DNA from 2 places in the Metasolibacillus sp. FSL K6-0083 genome. Region 1 is predicted to be linked to the other one. Evidence: a T-box and tRNA genes for the amino acid it is inferred to sense, from the RefSeq annotation. Region 1 holds a T-box; the other holds one or more tRNA genes.
What was found. The T-box of region 1 lies ahead of tyrS (tyrosine--tRNA ligase). A T-box ahead of a tRNA ligase gene usually reads a tRNA of that ligase, here a tRNA-Tyr.
Positions count from the first base shown of each region.

Region 2: it has a tRNA-Tyr gene. The T-box ahead of tyrS (tyrosine--tRNA ligase) is inferred to sense a tRNA for this amino acid. The anticodon was not compared.

Region 1 is NZ_CP152046.1:101,942-112,121, forward strand. Features, by position in the region: gene argC (N-acetyl-gamma-glutamyl-phosphate reductase) at 1-800, shown strand, start outside; gene argJ (bifunctional ornithine acetyltransferase/N-acetylglutamate synthase) at 813-2,036, shown strand; gene argB (acetylglutamate kinase) at 1,999-2,796, shown strand; gene MHB51_RS00440 (acetylornithine transaminase) at 2,813-3,949, shown strand; gene MHB51_RS00445 (transglycosylase domain-containing protein) at 4,148-6,994, opposite strand; T-box leader at 7,298-7,497, shown strand; gene tyrS (tyrosine--tRNA ligase) at 7,557-8,828, shown strand; gene MHB51_RS00455 (substrate-binding domain-containing protein) at 9,044-10,180, shown strand, end outside.
Region 2 is NZ_CP152046.1:2,740,035-2,750,214, reverse strand. Features, by position in the region: gene MHB51_RS12935 (InlB B-repeat-containing protein) at 1-699, opposite strand, end outside; gene MHB51_RS12930 (TetR/AcrR family transcriptional regulator) at 820-1,419, opposite strand; gene MHB51_RS12925 (N-acyl homoserine lactonase family protein) at 1,584-2,420, opposite strand; gene MHB51_RS12920 (iron-containing alcohol dehydrogenase) at 2,455-3,627, opposite strand; gene MHB51_RS12915 (aldehyde dehydrogenase family protein) at 3,628-5,058, opposite strand; gene MHB51_RS12910 (LacI family DNA-binding transcriptional regulator) at 5,202-6,188, opposite strand; tRNA gene MHB51_RS12905 (tRNA-Lys) at 6,397-6,469, opposite strand; tRNA gene MHB51_RS12900 (tRNA-Gln) at 6,487-6,561, opposite strand; tRNA gene MHB51_RS12895 (tRNA-Tyr) at 6,576-6,659, opposite strand; tRNA gene MHB51_RS12890 (tRNA-Val) at 6,675-6,750, opposite strand; tRNA gene MHB51_RS12885 (tRNA-Glu) at 6,783-6,857, opposite strand; tRNA gene MHB51_RS12880 (tRNA-Asn) at 7,213-7,287, opposite strand; rRNA gene rrf (5S ribosomal RNA) at 7,515-7,630, opposite strand; rRNA gene MHB51_RS12870 (23S ribosomal RNA) at 7,881-10,180, opposite strand, start outside.

The sequences.
Region 1 (10,180 bases):
CGACTAATTTATTACCGCCATTATTGCAAAAGGGACCAAAATTTATTGATTTATCTGGAGATTTTCGTTTAAAGAATCGAGCGAGCTTTGAGCAATGGTATAAAAAAACGCCTGCACCACAGGAGGCAATCGAGCAAAGTGTTTATGGATTAGCAGAATGGAATGAGTCAAAAATTGCTGAGGCACATTTAATTGCCAATCCCGGCTGTTATCCGACAGCAGTTTTATTATCACTATTGCCATTAATAAAAGAAAATTTAATTGACCCGAGCTTTTTAGTTATCGATGCGAAAAGCGGTGTATCAGGTGCTGGTAATAAGCCTACACAGGCAACTCATTTTAGTGAAACGAATGAAAATTTCTCAATTTATAAAATTAACGAGCATCAGCATATTCCAGAAATCGAGCAAGCGATTGCAATGTTTGCAAATGTGCAGACAAAAATTTCATTTAATACTCATTTAGTACCAATGACGCGCGGTATTTTAACAACATCATATGCTGCTGTACAGCCTGGCGTTACGCAAGCACAACTGCTCGATTGTTTGCAAGCTGCATATGCGAAACACCCATTTGTACGCGTGATTAAAGAAGCCTCAATGATTGGTACAAATCGTGTGAAAGGCTCAAATTACTGTGATGTGTATGTGCAATTAGATAAGCGCACAAATCGAGCAACGATTGTCGGCGTCATTGATAATTTAGTCAAGGGTGCGGCAGGGCAAGCAATTCAAAATATGAATATACAAATGAACTTACCACAAACGATGGGTTTACAAACAGTACCATTATTCATTTAAGGAGGAAAATAAATGACAGCTATTATTGAATTGAAAAAATTATCTGGAAAAAATATCGTATCTCCAAAAGGCTTTACAGCGGCGGGGGTGCATTGTGGTTTAAAGCATAAGAAAAAGGATTTAGCATTACTTGTAAGTGAGGTACCGGCAAGTGTTGCAGCAGTTTTTACGACGAATGCTGTGCAGGCGGCTCCATTAAAGGTAACGAAGGAGGTTGTTTATAGCACGCAAAAAATGCAGGCAATGCTCATTAATTCAGGCAATGCCAATGCTTGTACAGGCAAGCAAGGGATAGCGGATGCCTATGAAATGCAAAAATTGGCTGCAGAAAAATTAAATATCGACACTAGCTTAGTTGGGGTAGCATCTACAGGGGTTATTGGAGAAATAATGAAAATGGAGCCGTTGAAAAAGGGTGTTGCCATGCTAGTACCTAATGATGATTTAGAGAGCAGCATTGATTTTGCACAGGCCATTTTAACGACGGATACAGTGATGAAAAATACAACCTATGTAACGACAATTGATGGCAAAGAAATTGTTGTTTCTGGTACAGCAAAGGGCTCTGGCATGATTGAGCCAAATATGGCAACGATGCTAGGTTTTATTACGACAGATGCCAACATACAATCAAATGAGCTACAAAAGGCGCTATTACAAATTACAGATTGTACCTTTAATTCAATTACAGTAGATGGTGACACATCAACAAATGATATGGTTGTCGTCATGGCAAATGGTTTAGCTGGTAATACAGCCTTAACGCCAGAGCATCCAGAGTGGGCAAATTTTTATACTGCACTGCAAGCGGTAGCAGAGGATTTAGCAAAATCGATAGCTCGCGATGGTGAAGGGGCAACAAAATTAATCGAAGTTGAAGTAATCGGCGCAATGAATGATGCGGAGGCACGTAAAATTGCAAAATCAGTTGTAGGCTCACCACTTGTGAAAACGGCTGTCTTTGGCTGTGATGCCAATTGGGGACGTATTATTGCGGCAGTGGGCTATAGCGGTGCAACGGTCGACCCTGAGAAAATTACGATTCAAATCGGGGGTGTAACAATGGTCGAAAATGGTGAACCAATTGCATTTTCGGAGGAACAGCTTATTACAATACTAAAGCAGCATGAAGTGAAAATTTTCGTTTCTTTAGGCGAGGGTGATGGACATGGCTTTGCTTGGGGGTGTGATTTAACATATGACTACGTTCAAATCAACGCATCATACCGCTCGTAATATTGTCATTAAACTGGGAGGCAGTGCATTAGAAGGCTTGAACAGCGCCTTTTTTCAAAAAATACAGGCACTTCAACGAGAGGGCTATCGCGTTATTATTACACATGGTGGGGGGCCAGCAATTAATCGCACATTAGCTGCTCATCAAGTAGCATCCCATGTGTTACATGGCATACGGGTTACTACAGCAGAAGCAATCGATTTAGTGAAAACAACATTAATTGGGCAAGTAAACCCACTTCTCGTACACGAATTAAATAGAGCAGGAATTGAGGCAATCGGATTAAACGGCTTTGATGGTCAGTTATTAGAAAGTACATTTTTAGATGAGGCAATCTATGGCTATGTAGGGCAAATTAAAAAGGTAAATACGAAGCTATTAAATACTATTTTAAACACAAATATTGTCCCAGTTATTGCTTGCATTGGGACAACAACAGATGGTCAGGCATTAAATATTAACGGTGATACAGTAGCAAGCGAAGTGGCTCTTGCTATAGAAGCAGAAAGTTTACTTCTTGTCACAGATGTCGCCGGCATCCGAATTGAAGGGCAATATCAGCAGCAAGTGACAAAATCAGCAATTGAAAAATGGATTGCTGATGAACATATTTACGGTGGAATGATTCCGAAAGTACAAGGAGCGCTTGCTTGTTTGGCAGCAGGCATTCCGTCTGTTCAAATTGTAGATGATACATTAACAGGCACAACAATTGTTGGGTGCCAGGCACTCACACAATTCTCGCACAATTCAATTTAAAGGAGATGGCTGTAGGATGAGTGCATTATTTCAAAATTATGCAAGACGACAGATTCATATTGTTAAAGGGCAAGGAACAATCGTGTATGACGATAGTGGGAAGCGTTATCTAGATTTTACAAGTGGGATTGCTGTTTGTTCGCTTGGCCATGCTCATCCAGCGCTTGTGCAAACTTTGCAGGAGCAGAGTGAGAAGCTATGGCATATTAGCAATCTTTTTGAGAGCAAGGGGCAGGAGAAGCTTGCTGCATCATTAGTTCAGGATTTGCCATTAGCGTATGCCTTTTTCTGTAATAGTGGGGCAGAGGCTAATGAGGCGGCGATTAAGCTTGCGCGTAAACATACAGGGAAGCATCATATTATTGTTTTTGAGCAATCATTTCATGGGCGTACATTTGGTGCGATGTCGGCAACAGGACAGGATAAAGTGCGAAATGGCTTTGGTCCTTTAGTTGAACAGTTTACGACATTGCCATTTAATGATGTGGTGGCACTTGAAGCCGCTATTGATGAAACAGTGGCAGCGATTATGTTAGAGCCGATTCAAGGTGAGGGTGGCATTAATGAGGTGACGCCAGAGTTTGCGGAAGCTATACAAAAAATTTGTGAGGCGCATAGTATTTTATTAATTGTCGATGAGGTACAAACAGGAATTGGTCGTACAGGGACGCGCTTTGCGTTTGAGCAAACGGCATTAAAACCACATATTGTGTCGATGGCTAAAGGTTTAGGGGGCGGCTTTCCAATTGGCGGCATACTAGGTACGGCAGAATTATTTGAAACATTTAATGCAGGAACACACGGTACAACATTCGGTGGTAACCCGTTAGCCGTGGCAGTTGCACAAACAGTTGTAGAGCATGTTTTTAACGAGGCTTTTTTACAGCAAGTGCAGGATAAATCAGCCTATTTGCAGGCGAGGCTACAGCAGGCATTAAATGACAAAAAGTTCACAATTCAAGGAAAGGGCTTAATGCTTGGTATTTACTGCGGTGGTGAAGATGTAGCGAGCTATGTTACTCAATTGGAGCAGGCGGGCTTGCTCGTTGTACAGGCAGGCACAAAAGTCATTCGTTTATTACCACCATTGACAGTAAGTGAGTCGGAAATGGATGAAGCAGTTGCTATTTTACAACAAATATTATGCAATTAGAGCCGAGCTGTTTAAAAAATCTAAATTACTTTCCAAATAAAGTTCCAAGGGAATAGGCTTTAAAGTACGCCCTTGGCGAAAAGGATAATGACAATTTATTGTGACTGCTGAAGGAGCAGTGTTTTTTAGCGAATACTTAATAGATAAGCTAAGGCTGCCTGAAAAGAGATTCTTTTTCAGGCAGCCTTATTGTTGTGCTTATTCTTCTTGTTCTTCCCCATTGCCTTCAGGGTCCCCTGTCGGTGGCTCCTCTGGTACGGGCGGTTCATTGTCTTCATCTGTATTTGGCTCATCGATTTCAGGTGGTGGAGCGGCAGTTTCGATAATGTTTGAAGGCTCAGATTGACGCCCTGTAATATCTACTGCAACAACATAATAGTTAGCTCCGATGGCAATTTGAGCCCGACGCCCTTGTTCAAAGCCATTCGTCGCAATAAGCTGACCTTCTGTCGAATAGACTCGATAGCCGATAACATCATTTGATGCCGACTTTGACCATACTAATGTATTGCCATCAAGTGTAACAATAACAGATGCTGGTGCCTCTTCATCCGCTTCAAATGCTGCCCCTGTAACGACAGTTGAGCTTAAGGAAGAATTGTTAGGTAATAGCTTTGCAGGATCTCCACCTAAAGAGCCAAGCATGCGTTTAACAAACTCCTCGTTTAAGCCGACGCCCCCCATTGTAACGAATTCAGCAGGGGTAGAAGGGAGAGCACTGTATGATTTACCATCAATATTGACAGATGCAGAAGAAACTAAGCTGTCATCTGGAATGGATGGTAAAAATACATTGCGATTAAATAAATCGGAGCGCACTAGCCCAGCACTTGAACAAGCTTCAGAAGGTGCTAAGCCTGAAATTCCACAAAACGATGCGCTGACAACATTTGCAGGCTTTTCAAATTTTTCTTTCGTTCCGATAAATTCAGGGTCGATATCGTAAATAGTATTCATCAACGAAGCCCATAGTAAATTCACACGGGTACTTGGCTGATAGTAAGTGTTATTAAATGTATATAATGATCTAGGCTGGTCATAGCCCATCCACACACCTAAAGAAATATTAGGATTATAGCCAACTAACCAAACATCCTTATAATCCTGTGTTGTACCTGTTTTTGCTGCAAAATCAGAAGAAAATTTTAATGTGCTCTTTGCACGCATACCTGTACCATAATCAAGTACATCACGCAGCATATCTGTAACAATGTAGGAAGTTTCAGGTGTAAATACTTCAACTGGCTCTACCTCATGCTGATAAATAATATTGCCATCTAAATCAACAATTTTCTCAATCATATAAGCATCAATAAATTGACCGCCATTTGCAAGTGTAGCAAATGCATTTGTATTTTCTTCAACTGTTGTCCCATTCGTTAATCCACCGATAGCTGTTGCTAAATTGACATAATCGCCCTCGGTTAAGCGAGAAAAGCCCATTTTAGCTAAATATTCAGCAGGTCGATTTGGTAAAATATCATCATATAAGCGAAGCGCTGTTAAGTTTTGAGAATGAGCTAAGGCCTCACGTGCAGGCATTATTCCTCTTTCTTCATTTTCAAGATAGTTCGAAGGGCTATAGCCGTCATAGCTACGCTTAAATTTCACATCGACAACAGGGCTACCTGCACCGATTTTTCCATACTCGATAGCTGGACCATATGCTAAAAGTGGCTTCATTGTTGAACCATTTGAACGATATGCTTGTGTAGCATGATTTAGTGCCTCAATATTAAAATCACGCCCGCCAACAAAGCTTAAAATACGTCCTGTCTTGTTCTCGATAACAACACTTCCAACTTGCACAGGCATTTCAACTGTTATTTCTTCTCCAGTTTCACTATCTATCGTCGTTGCTGTATACGTATGACCGTAGTATTGGAAATTCTCGGCTGCTGTTTTCATTGCGTCATACATTTGCTGATTAATTGTAGAATAGATACGATAGCCTTTTGAGCGCACATCACGGTCTGCTAAAATCATATATTTTTCAAGCAACTGTGATTCTTCTTGCAAGCGCTTTGGATCAATGCCATCCTGCTCAGCTAACATATCCGCAATAATTTTTTTCGCACGGTTTTCAAGCTCGTATGTTAACCATGGGTAGCGGTCTTCAGGGCGTGATTCAGGTTTTCTAAAATCTTGCGTAATATCGTAGACGATAGATTCTTGATATTCATTTTCTGAAATGTAGCCAGCTTCCTTCATACGGTATAGAACCGTTTTCATCCGGTCAATGCCGGGCTTTAAAGCTTCCTCTGTTTTTAATTGCCCTTTTTGTGTAAAAGGTGTATGGGCATACGGTGCTTGCGGTATTCCCGCGATATACGCAGCTTGTGGTAAAGAAAGCTCAGAAGCTTTAATGCCAAATATACCGTCCGCTGCTGTTTCGATTCCAGCTATATTGCGACCTGAAGCATTACGCCCATAGGGGATAATATTCAAATAGGCCTCCAATATTTCTTGCTTTGTCATAAATTTTTCAAGTCGTAATGCTAACAATATTTCTTTTGCTTTACGTTCATAAGATACTTCGTTTGTTAATATTTGATTTTTTATTAATTGCTGTGTTAATGTCGAGCCACCTGTTTGAGTAGCCGAATTTGTAAAGTCTTGTAGCAACCCACGCAGGACAGCTTTTGGGACGATACCATTATGCTCACGGAAGTACTCGTCCTCTGTTGCAAGAACAGCATCAATTACAATGGGCGAAACATCCTTTAGAGAGGTTTCACGTCGCTCTAAATCGGTGCGCAACTTGCCAATATAAATATTGTCCGCAAAATAAATTTCACTCGTTTCCTCGTAATTGAAAATAAGCTCACGCATATTTTCCTTCGAACGCAAAGGCTCTTCTTTTACGAGTGATGCGAAATAGCCCGCACCAACTGCCCCAGCAAATACAGTTAAAGTTGCTACTAATATAAGAATTAATAATGATAAATTCCAAATAACGCCACCTGTAATGCGGAACGCACGCATCCAAGATTTGTTTGCTAGAGCTTCTAATTTGTTATTTATTTGTGTCAACCATTCTTTCAATGAAACGACCTCCTAAACTCATTTACCTCGATTCAGTTAAACCAAAGGAGTAGGGCTTTTACTGAATTAGAGGAACTCAGTCGAAAGAACACCACATTTTGGTGCTAATAACTGAGTGACCAACATCATGTTGACTCAAAGTCTCCAGCGGATGTCATGGATTTTAGCTTTGTTTCCTTCATGAACTCGGAAAAATCCAACCGCAATTACGCCAATGCGTAATTGATTATAGCACATTTTTTCTACAGCTAAAATATAGTTATTGACAATAGACGCTGTTTAGGTAAAATAGACTGTATAGTTTTTCAAGTATTGAAGAGATTGCAGTAGTGTTATCATTCCCTGTCAAGAGAGCTAGCGTGTGGTGAGAGCTAGTCATAATGTATAACATGAATTACGTTCTTGGAGCTTGGACGTTGACGTCGCGTTAAGACGGATGAGAGGAAGAGTAATGCTCTTCAAGCTGGGTGGTACCGCGTTATTTTTACGATAGCGTCCCTGCATGCATAGTGCGTGTAGGGACTTTTTTGTTTCTATGCGTAAAAAAAGAGGAGGACACAACATGACAAACAAACTAATTGAAGACTTAAATTGGCGTGGTTTGTTATACCAGCAAACAGACGCAGAAGGTATGGAAAAGCTATTAAATGAGCAGTCCGTATCATTATACTGTGGGGTTGACCCAACGGCTGATTCGATGCACATCGGCCATATCGTACCATTATTAACGCTTCGCCGCTTCCAACAAGCTGGTCATAAGCCGGTATTGCTAGTTGGTGGTGCAACAGGAATGGTAGGGGATCCATCTGGACGTTCAGAGGAGCGCCAATTGCAAACAGTAGAGCAAATTGACCGAAATGTACAGGGCATTAAAAAACAATTAGAGCGCATTTTTGACTTTAATTCTAGCGCAGAAAATACAGCAAAGCTTGTCAACAATCACGATTGGATTGGAAAAATGAGTACAATCGAGTTTTTACGTGATTTTGGGAAGCTATTGAATGTCAACTACATGCTAGCAAAGGATACGATTGCTTCACGTTTAGATACAGGTATTTCATTTACAGAATTTACGTACACAATCATTCAAGGAATTGATTTTAATCATTTATACGACAACCATAATGTACGCATCCAAATCGGTGGATCGGATCAGTGGGGCAATATTACAACAGGCTTAGAAGTCATACGTAAAACGCATGATGACAATGCAAAAGCATTCGGTTTTACAATTCCATTAGTAACAAAGGCTGATGGCACGAAATTCGGTAAAACAGCAGGTGGCGCAGTATGGTTAGACGCTGAAAAAACGAGCCCATATGAATTCTACCAATTCTGGATTAACACTGGTGATGCAGACGTTATTAAATACTTGAAAATCTTTACATTCCTATCACGTGAAGAAATCGAGGTATTACAAACAAGTGTTGAGCAAGAACCACATTTACGCAAAGCACAAAAGGCATTAGCAGAAGAAATGACGCGCTTAATTCACGGCCAAGAGGCACTTGATACTGTACAGCGTATTACAGCAGCACTATTCTCTGGAGATTTAAAAGCTTTATCTGCAGAAGAAATGAAAGATGCTTTTAAAGATGTTCCTTCTATTGAAATGGCGAAAGAAGATAAAAACATTGTTGAAATGCTTGTCGAGGCAGGTGTTTCCCCATCAAAGCGTCAAGCGCGTGAAGATGTAACAAATGGTGCCATCAGCATCAACGGTGAAAAGGTGACGGATTTAGAATATACAGTAGATGCTAAAGACCGTTTAGAAGACGCTTTTTCCATTATTCGCCGTGGTAAAAAGAAATACCATATGGTGAAATTTAATTAAAAAATAAGAAAGGCGCATGAACTCAAATTGAAAAATCTGATTCATGCGCTTTTATTTTGTTCCACCAAAAGATTTCAAGAAGTAACCTAAACACAAACCAAGAAAAGCTGTAGAGGTATATTTGAAAATGAAGTTAACTTTCTAGTTATAAATACAAAAAAATTATTGGAACACTTTTTCTTTTTTTATCGTTTATGTTAAAAAGGGGGAGGAAAATGATGGAGAAAATAGGGAGTATCGTATTGCTAACAATAGGTATATTATTTTTGGGCGCGCCATTATTATTTTTAACGATGTTCTTCCTGCATCAAAGCTATGTATGGCTTTTAGTTGCTGCTGTTCTCGTAGTTTATATTTTACTCATATTAAGAATTTTGCAATTCTTCAAAACGAAAAGGCGCAAGCAAATAACGGCGTTTATTATGTTAGGGATTATGATTGTACCAACTGTTTTAGCTGGACAAACATATTATGAAAGCCAGCTAGCTACAGTGGATAGTGAGGTAGATATATGGGCGTACCATCCCTTCACCGAAAATAATCAAATTACAAAATTAGGCGAAGTGTCAACGTTAACTTTGGATGGCAAAATGCCAAAAATAGATGGTGCAACGGCGCTATATCCATTGTATACAGCATTTGTACAAGCTACATATCCAGAAAACGCAGATTACTTCAAAAAAACAGTAATGGTTAATAAAACACCTGATGCCTATAATAATGTAATTAATGGCAAAGTGGATGTCATTTTTGCTGCTGCGCCGTCTGAGCGCCAGCTAAAGATGGCGCAGCAAAAGAATGTTGAATTAAATATGACACCGATTGGCAAAGAAGCATTTGTTTTTTTTGTACATAAAAATAACCCAATTAATAGCTTAACATTAGAGCAAGTTCGCGGTATTTATGCAGGAGAGATTACGAATTGGTCACAAATAGGAGGCGCTAACGAAAAAATTCGTGCCTTTCAACGACCTGAAGATAGCGGTTCTCAAACGGCACTGCAATATTTAATGGAAGATACACCGATTATGGAAGCCCCGAGAGAGGATATTGTTTCGGGAATGGGGGGCATTATTCAACAAGTCGCACAATATAAAAATTACAAAAATGCGCTTGGTTATACATTCCGCTACTATTCAACAGAAATGGTGCAAAACGACCAAATCAAATTATTATCAATTGAAGGAATCGCACCGACAAAGGACAATATTCGCAATAACACATATCCAATTACATCGGAATTTTATGCAATAACAACAAATACGTCAAATGACAATACAGCGAGGCTTATTGAATGGATTTTATCACCTCAAGGGCAAGGGTTAGTTGAAAAAGTAGGATATGTGCCACTC
Region 2 (10,180 bases), 1.2 Mb from region 1:
ATAAGCATTTCCTCCACTTGGAAGTACACCACTTAATATCGTTTTATTGTTTTGAAAATCCCGCTGTGCTAATGTTTCTTCATCCCCCGCAAATCCTCCATAAATCGCTACACCATTTTTCATTCTAAAATACGCACTACGAGGGTCACTGCCATTAGCTCGTTTGGTCGGTGCATACGTTCCCGCGGCAATCCAAATTTGGTTGCCAGCGCTAGCCTTATCTAATGCGACTTGCACGCTTTTAACAGCATCAGCCCAAGTTGCTCCGCTATTGCTATCATCCCCATTTTCGCTTACATAAATAATTGGATTTGCTGTGAATAATGAAAACGGTTGTGGGCGAATATCAATAAAACGCTTATAAATAGTAGACTGTCCTATAATTCGAAACCAAATCGTATGCTCGCCTTGCTGTTCCCATGTATGCGGTGATGCTAAATTAAATAATGTCCATGAATCCCCTTCATCAATCGACCACTCTACTTGAATAGTGGCGCTATCTGTCGAAGTTGTTGTGACATGAATGGTGACAGGTTCTGTTGCAATATCCCCCTCCTCGTATAGCTGGTCACCAATTGTTAGCATAATATTTAATGTAGGATTCGTTTCCGCAAATACCGGCATATACCCAAATATAGCATGTGAAAACAACAACAAAATAATAAATAACGACATCCTTTGCTGCCATATTTCTTTCACCAATATCCTCTCCTTTGTGTAATTTGTATTAAAAATAACATATAACTCATTGCTGGTTTTATATTATATTACTCAAAAGTAATATTCAACTATAAAAAAAGAAAATATGTATTTTCTTTTTTAACCTTCTTTAGATAACATACCTTCCAATAATAAATCCACAATATCGTTCGCTATTTCCTCCGGTTCTTTTAGTTTCGTTAGCAATTGTGTAAATGTTAATCGCTCTATTATACCGATTAAGCACTCTGCCACCATTAGCGTATCTACATCTTTCCTAAAATAACCAGCATTAACCTCAAAATCTAGATTACCTCGAATTTGCTCAACCATATGTGCCTTTATTTCATCCGCTTTTGCGGACAAATAAAATCCAATTCGCGTTAAATCTGGATTTTTATCTAGAAATACCAATAACTCTTTTAAATTATACGTAATTCGCGTTTTAATTTTTGCTGATTCCAGCATTGGCTGTAAACGACTTTGCTTTGTATACTCAATAATTCGCATACGAAATAAGTGCTCCAACTCCTCAAAAATTGCTTCTTTGTTTTTAAAATACAAATAGAAAGTAGGCTGACTTAATGACGCACCTTTTACAATTGAGCTTATTTTTGTTTCATGATACCCATTTTGTGCAAATTCTCTCGCAGCTATCTCAAGCAATAATGCTCGACTTTCTTCACCACTTGCTCCTTTGGGTCTTCCTCTCTCTCCCATAAAAAGCACCTCCAATTACAATCCATTTTTTCCAATAACATATTTATCTATATAAGTATTATAAAGCTTAGAAAAAGAGCTTTCAAATAGTCAATTAAAAGCCCTTCTTATTAAGCACAAAAAACGGGAAAGACAGATGGATATCTGCTTCCCCAACAGCCCTATTATTCGTAATAGCCTTCCGTAGATTTCACGAAATTTTTAAATTGATTTGAATCATGTCCAAACCAAACCTCAGCATCATTTTCAGTGGCGAATTTACGAATCCGCTCCACTGTCGAATTATAACCCACGGAATCATAAATAATACCCGGTGGCTTGACTGGCGGGCCATAACTTTCTGCCGTATAAACGGCATCGGATGCTAGTAAAACATTACCATGACCAGGCAGCTCAACATGTAAGCCAAGCATACCATATGCATGCCCTGGACCAAAATTAATAATTTTGATTCCTTCCACCAGCTGTACTTCTTTTTCATGCGGCTTTATTGTGCGCCAGCGTAATTGATTTTGAATCCATGCCATGACATCACCCCAAATATATGCACCCATATCACGCGTCATCGTAAATTGCTTCATAACACTCGACAGCTCTGAATCATGCACGATAATTTCCGCATTTGTAAACAACTCCAAACAGCCTGCATGGTCTAAATGCAAATGTGAGGCAATTACATATTTAATATCCTCTGGTCGTACTTTTAATTGCTCTAAACGATTAATCAAATAACATTCTTCGCTCGCAAATGTTGGGAAGGCCTTTTGTATTCCTTCAGGCCAACGCCCATCTTCTCCCATACCATCGGGATTACAGCCTGTGTCGAATAAGATTTTCCCTTCTGGATGGTCAATTAATACAGCATAAATCGGAAATTCTACAAACTCTGCTGGTGGATTAGGATTATCAATTGTCGCAGGGTTATGCATGGCAATCATATAATTTTTATCCATCTTCATTGTCCCAGTGTCTAATACATATAACTTTTTGTTATTACACATTTTTCTATCCCCTTTGCTGTTTGATTAATTCTATTTATTTGAAAACGACGGCATCATATGCTGCCTTATAAATAGCAAAAATATCATCCTTCCCTAACGGCATCGGACTGCGCGCTAGGAGTCGCGTTTGCTTTGCTGCATCCTCCGTTAAGCCGGTAAGTGCCTCTTCACTAATATCGAAGCCTTTCAAGCTTGAAGGGATACCTACATCTTCAACAAGGCGCTGCAATTCCTGTACACATTTATGCGATGCCTCCTCCTGCGATAAATAGCCACTATTGAAGCCCATAGCATTATAAATGTCTTTCATGCGCTTTTCACAAGATGGACGGATATAGCCCATTACATACGGCAATAAAACCGCATTGGAGTCACCATGCGCGATATGGAATTGTCCACCCAATGGATAAGCTAGTGCATGTACACCCGCAACACCTGCATTGAAAAATGCTAGGCCCGCTAAATAACTCCCATAGCTCATATCGATACGTGCCTGCTGATTTTGCCCATCCTTTACCGCACTACGAATGGATTGGCTAATTAATTGTATCGCCTGCAATGCTAATGCGTCAGAAACCGTACTAGCATTTTGCGATACATATGCCTCAATCGCATGAGTTAAAGCATCTACTCCCGTTGCCGCTGTTACTTTTGGTGGTAACGACATTGTCAACTCTGGGTCAACAATCGCTACATCTGCCAGCAAATAGTCATGTGTTACGACATCTTTCGTACTTTCTAATGAAACAACAGCAATATTTGTGACTTCTGAGCCAGTACCAGATGTTGTAGGAATTAATATTGTCGGCAGCCCTTTCTGTTCAATGGAACGTGTAGCGCTTAAATTTAAGTAATCTTTGACATCACCTTCATGCACTGAAATTACGCCAGCTAATTTAGCTAAATCGAGCGCACTCCCCCCACCTAGCCCGACAACGATATCACTTTGATGTTCCCTTGCGTAAGCTACTAATTCCTCCGCTACAGCTACTGGGGGCTCTGGCACAACCTTTGTATAAATATTGATAGTTAAATTCAACTCTTCAAGCAGTGCAATGATTTTTTGCGTTAAGCCCAGTTCGTGCAAGAAAGGATCTGTCACTAATAATACTTTTTGACCTTTTAAGCGTTGCACCTCTTGCTGTAAATAGCTAAGGGAGCCCCAGCCTGTGTAACTTAAAGGTACAAATGTAATCTTTTCAGCCATCTATAGTCCTCCTTCTTGATTCCAAATAACAAGCTTTGTTTCCGTCATTTCCTGTATTGCATATTTAAGTCCCTCTTTGCCTGTTCCACTTTGCTTTACACCACCATACGGCATTTGATCAACGCGATATGTCGGTATATCGTTAATGATAACACCACCTACTGAGAGATTTTTCGATGCTGTAAAGGCCGTTTGAATATCCTTCGTGAAAATACCTGCCTGCAAGCCATAATCTGAATCATTAATAGCTTCGATACCCTCCTCTATTGAAGAAATCTTATTAATGCTTACAATCGGTGCAAACACTTCCTGACAGCTAACTTTTGATTTCCTGTCGACATTCGCTAAAATTGTAGGTAATAAAACACCATCTTCCACCTCGCCTCCGTATAGAAGATTTGCACCTTCTGCAATTGCCTCAGTAATCCACTGTATTGCTCGTTGCTGCTCCTTATCATGAATCATGGCAGATATATCCGTCGTTTCATCGAGCGGAGAACCTATTTTCAAGCTTTGTGTTTGAGCAATCATTTCCTCAACAAATGCAGCAAACACCTCTTCCATTACATAAATCCGCTGTAAAGAGATACATACCTGCCCCTGATTAGAAAATGCACCTGTAACGCATTTTCTCACTACATGCTCTATATTTATATTGCGGTCAACAATTAATCCAGAGTTCGACCCTAATTCAAGTGCTAAACGTTTCAATCCTGATTTTTCTTTGATTTGAATACCGACTGCTGGACTACCCGTAAATGTAATCATTTTCACCTTATCGCTCTCAACAAGTGCATCACCAACGATACCACCACTCCCTAACACGACATTAAATGCGCCTTTAGGTAAATCTGTACAATCAATGATTTTTGCTAAAAACAATGCAGATAGTGGGGTCTGTGAGGCAGGTTTTAGTACAATCGTATTCCCAGCAGCAATTGCTGGTCCGACTTTATGCGCTACTAAATTTTGCGGAAAATTAAAGGGCGTAATAGCAGCAATTATTCCTAATGGCTGCTCTAGCGTATAAGCAAAACGATTTTCCCCGGTTTTCGCTGCATCCATTGGAATCATTTCCCCAATAAGACGCTTAGCCTCATCACCAGCGAAACGATATGTTTCAATTGTGCGGTCTATTTCGCTTAGCGCATATTTTAGAGGCTTCGAACTTTCCCGGGAAATAATTGTTGCTGCCTCCAAGCGCTTGCTAGCAAATGCCTTAGCAATTGCATAAAGGATATTCGCCCTTTCTAATGCAGTAAGATTAGTCATTGCTTGCTGTGCCCTTTGAGCCGCCTCCACAGCCGCTGATACATGCTCTCTTGTTGCTTGTGGTATTTTCGCTATTACTTCCTTTGTGTATGGTGATTTTAACTCTGCATACTCGGCTGTAGAAACCCATTCACCATTGATATACATTTTTTGTTCCAAAATATACACCCTTCCCAAACTTCTTTATTCTAAATATTCTGTTATGAATACGTAACCATTTTGTTATAAAAAAATATACTTATATCCTACAAATATCTCCTGATAGGGCTCAGAAGAATATTTGTAAGAACAGAATCTTCGCCTTAGTTTAATCGCTTCACTGTTTTCCTATTAAAAAGTTTAACAGATTCGGTTATATGAACACAAGAATTTTTTTTATTTTCAATCATTTCAATTAATTTAACAATAGCGATTAATCCTAAATTTCTTTCCATCGCATGTCCTACTGTCGTTAATTGAATTTGTTCATATGCCGCCAATTCAACATTATCAATCCCAATAACACTAATATCCTCCGGGATACGAATATCGCGCTTTAATAATTCATCAATGACATTTAGCGCTATCGAATCAGATGCACCTATTATAGCAGTTGGGGAATTTGGCTGCTGGAGCAAATAATCAATTCCCTCACTAATATTTGCACGGGTTGTATTGGAATGATAAATATATGCTTCTGGCAACGCTTCTCCTAAAGCACGCAGCGCCCCTCTAAAACGATTAGCGTACGTACTAACCGTTAAATGCCCCCCTATATAGGCAATATGTTGATGTCCTAAAGCCTGTAATGATTGTGCAGCAATAAAACCTGCTTGTTCATTATCAATTTCGACAAAATTTTCATTTGATTGGTGCTTACGGTTAAATGTAATAAAGGGAATGTTTAATTTCTTTAGCTTTTCAAAAAACGGATCTTCATACAATATACAAGATAAAATGATTCCATCTACTTTGCGCTCTAAAATTTTTGAATAGGCATTTTCTAATTCCTCATCCTGTACAAATTGTACATCGACTTTATAACCTTTACTATTTGCATAATTAACAATAGCCGCAGTAGTGTCTGAGAAGAAAGGATTGTGTAGCGGACCAGATAATAGTGCAATTGTATTTGTTCGACTAGTCACAAGCAATCTTGCCTGTTCGTTAGGAATATAATTTAATTGTTCAATCGCCTTCAACACCTTATCAACCGTTGAGGCCTTTACTTGTTCAGGTGTATTCAAAACCCGGGAAACCGTCGTCTGTGACACACCAGCTAATTTTGCAACATCTTTTGACGATACGATAACTATTTCACCTCTACAACCTCAATCTCTATTTCTAAGTAAGCAATATTCATCAACCTTTAGTTTAACATATTATTTTTTATTCTTCTTTAAAAGATAAACTGCGCCTTATTATAATTACCATAGGAGCAATGTTTTGAAGATATTAATATAAAAAACAGGGACTATTTGAAAAGATATAATCTTTTCAAATAGTCCCTGTTAATAATGAGCCATGAAGGACTCGAACCTTCGACCCTCTGATTAAAAGTCAGATGCTCTACCGACTGAGCTAATGGCTCAAGAAAAAACAAAAAAATGGCTGGGGTACTAGGATTCGAACCTAGGCATGACGGAATCAAAATCCGTTGCCTTACCGCTTGGCTATACCCCAATCATTTTCAAAGATGGTGGTGGGGGACGGATTCGAACCGCCGAACCCTAAGGAGCGGATTTACAGTCCGCCGCGTTTAGCCACTTCGCTACCCCACCGACATAACACTTGAATGGTGGAGGATGACGGGTTCGAACCGCCGACCCCCTGCTTGTAAGGCAGGTGCTCTCCCAGCTGAGCTAATCCTCCATATATGAGTGTTACAATTATTTATTTTTAAATGGTGACCCGTACGGGATTCGAACCCGTGTTACCGCCGTGAAAGGGCGGTGTCTTAACCACTTGACCAACGGGCCAGTTAAAATATCTCAAACAAGACAAGAATTATAATACCATATTTTTTAGATTTGTACAAGCCTTTTTGATAAAATTTCATCCTAATTTGCAATTTTTTTTTGCGAAAGCCTCAAATTAAAAATTAGGGCTTTTTTCATTGTTAGGAGCTAAATGCTTGTTTTACTTATTTTAAACTTTATTGAAGTTTGACACTTTGCTAAGTAAACAACGAAATGTAACACTGATTTTAGATTAATCTACTTCGTTTAGCTAATCAAGGAAAATTCGGATTAAAACTAATAGTGGACCTGTTAATTCTACCTCTAAAAATAATGCTACTATAATTTTTTCATTTCAATTAATAGGCAAAAAAAATGGCTCCGAAGGCAGGGCTCGAACCTGCGACCAACCGGTTAACAGCCGGTTGCTCTACCACTGAGCTACTTCGGAACGCTAATATTCATTTATGCACTTTGTATAAGCTACTTAGTACATTTATTATTATAACAATCATTTTAATTATTACAAGTGCTTTTTTCAAATAATTAAAACTTTCGATTTAATTCACTATTTACTCATATTATCGATATGTTTGCGCTATCAATTACGCTTCAGCTAACTACTAAATCAAGATAAAAAAAGCCACTACTGATTAATTATCAGCAGCGACTTTTTGCGCGAAGCAATGTCCTACTCTCACAGGGGGAAGCCCCCAACTACCATCGGCGCTAAAGAGCTTAACTTCCGTGTTCGGTATGGGAACGGGTGTGACCTCTTTGCCATCATTACTTCACTTGCACATGGATGTGCTGGCGTCTACGTTACCACAGGATGTGGTGCTTTTAGTAGACGTTCCTTACTCGGCTTCCAATCTACTGCGCTATTCTTCGTCAACTGCACTCGCTCATTCAGTCATGTACTTTAGTACATTCCTTCAAGCGCTCTTTTGTTTCCTCGATTAGCTTGTGTCTTGAAATCCTTGTTTTTAGAAAGTGTTTGTTCTTTCAAAACTGGATAAACGAACATTGAAACAAGTTTTAATTGTGGTTAAGTCCTCGATCGATTAGTATTCGTCAGCTCCATGTGTCGCCACACTTCCACCTCGAACCTATCTACCTCATCGTCTTTGAGGGATCTTACTTACTTGCGTAATGGGAAATCTCATCTTGAGGGGGGCTTCATGCTTAGATGCTTTCAGCACTTATCCCGTCCATACATAGCTACCCAGCGATGCCGTTGGCACGACAACTGGTACACCAGCGGTATGTCCATCCCGGTCCTCTCGTACTAAGGACAGCTCCTCTCAAATTTCCTACGCCCACGACGGATAGGGACCGAACTGTCTCACGACGTTCTGAACCCAGCTCGCGTACCGCTTTAATGGGCGAACAGCCCAACCCTTGGGACCGACTACAGCCCCAGGATGCGATGAGCCGACATCGAGGTGCCAAACCTCCCCGTCGATGTGGACTCTTGGGGGAGATAAGCCTGTTATCCCCGGGGTAGCTTTTATCCGTTGAGCGATGGCCCTTCCATGCGGAACCACCGGATCACTAAGCCCGTCTTTCGACCCTGCTCGACTTGTAGGTCTCGCAGTCAAGCTCCCTTGTGCCTTTACACTCTACGAATGATTTCCAACCATTCTGAGGGAACCTTTGGGCGCCTCCGTTACCTTTTAGGAGGCGACCGCCCCAGTCAAACTGTCCGCCTGACACTGTCTCCTACCCCGCTAAGGGGCACGGGTTAGAATTTCAATACAACCAGGGTAGTATCCCACCGACGCCTCCTTCGAAGCTGGCGCTCCGAGATCTCTGGCTCCTACCTATCCTGTACAAGTTGTACCAAAATTCAATATCAAGCTACAGTAAAGCTCCACGGGGTCTTTCCGTCCTGTCGCGGGTAACCTGCATCTTCACAGGTACTATAATTTCACCGAGTCTCTCGTTGAGACAGTGCCCAGATCGTTACGCCTTTCGTGCGGGTCGGAACTTACCCGACAAGGAATTTCGCTACCTTAGGACCGTTATAGTTACGGCCGCCGTTTACTGGGGCTTCAATTCATAGCTTCGCTTGCGCTAACCACTCCTCTTAACCTTCCAGCACCGGGCAGGCGTCAGCCCCTATACGTCACCTTACGGTTTTGCAGAGACCTGTGTTTTTGCTAAACAGTCGCCTGGGCCTATTCACTGCGGCTCTCATGCGCTTGCACGCTCAAGAGCACCCCTTCTCCCGAAGTTACGGGGTCATTTTGCCGAGTTCCTTAACGAGAGTTCTCTCGCACACCTTAGGATTCTCTCCTCGACTACCTGTGTCGGTTTGCGGTACGGGTACCTCCCACCTCGCTAGAGGCTTTTCTTGGCAGTGTGAGATCAGGAACTTCGTCCATACGGACTCGTCATCACAGCTTGGCGTTAGAGTGTGCGGATTTGCCTACACACACGCCTTACTGCTTGAACAGAGACAACCAACGCTCTGCTTACCCTACCCTCCTGCGTCCCCCCATTGCTCAAACGGTGGGGAGGTAGTACAGGAATATCAACCTGTTATCCATCGCCTACGCCTATCGGCCTCGGCTTAGGTCCCGACTAACCCTGAGCGGACGAGCCTTCCTCAGGAAACCTTAGTCATACGGTGGACAGGATTCTCACCTGTCTTTCGCTACTCATACCGGCATTCTCACTTCTAAGCGCTCCACCAGTCCTTCCGGTCTGACTTCAACGCACTTAGAACGCTCTCCTACCACTGACATCGTAGATGTCAATCCACAGCTTCGGTGAATCGTTTAGCCCCGATACATTTTCGGCGCAGTGTCACTCGACCAGTGAGCTATTACGCACTCTTTAAATGATGGCTGCTTCTAAGCCAACATCCTGGTTGTCTAAGCAACGCCACATCCTTTTCCACTTAACGATTACTTTGGGACCTTAGCTGGTGGTCTGGGCTGTTTCCCTCTTGACTACGGATCTTATCACTCGCAGTCTGACTCCCGTGTATAAATATCCGGCATTCGGAGTTTGTCTGAATTCGGTAAAGCGAGATGCCCCCCTAGTCCAAACAGTGCTCTACCTCCGGTATTCTCCATCACGAGGCTAGCCCTAAAGCTATTTCGGAGAGAACCAGCTATCTCCAGGTTCGATTGGAATTTCTCCGCTACCCACAGCTCATCCCCGCACTTTTCAACGTACGTGGGTTCGGGCCTCCAGTAAGTGTTACCTTACCTTCACCCTGGCCATGGGTAGATCACCTGGTTTCGGGTCTACGACAACGTACTCCTTCGCCCTATTCAGACTCGCTTTCGCTGCGGCTCCGCTTTCTCAGCTTAACCTTGCACGTTATCGTAACT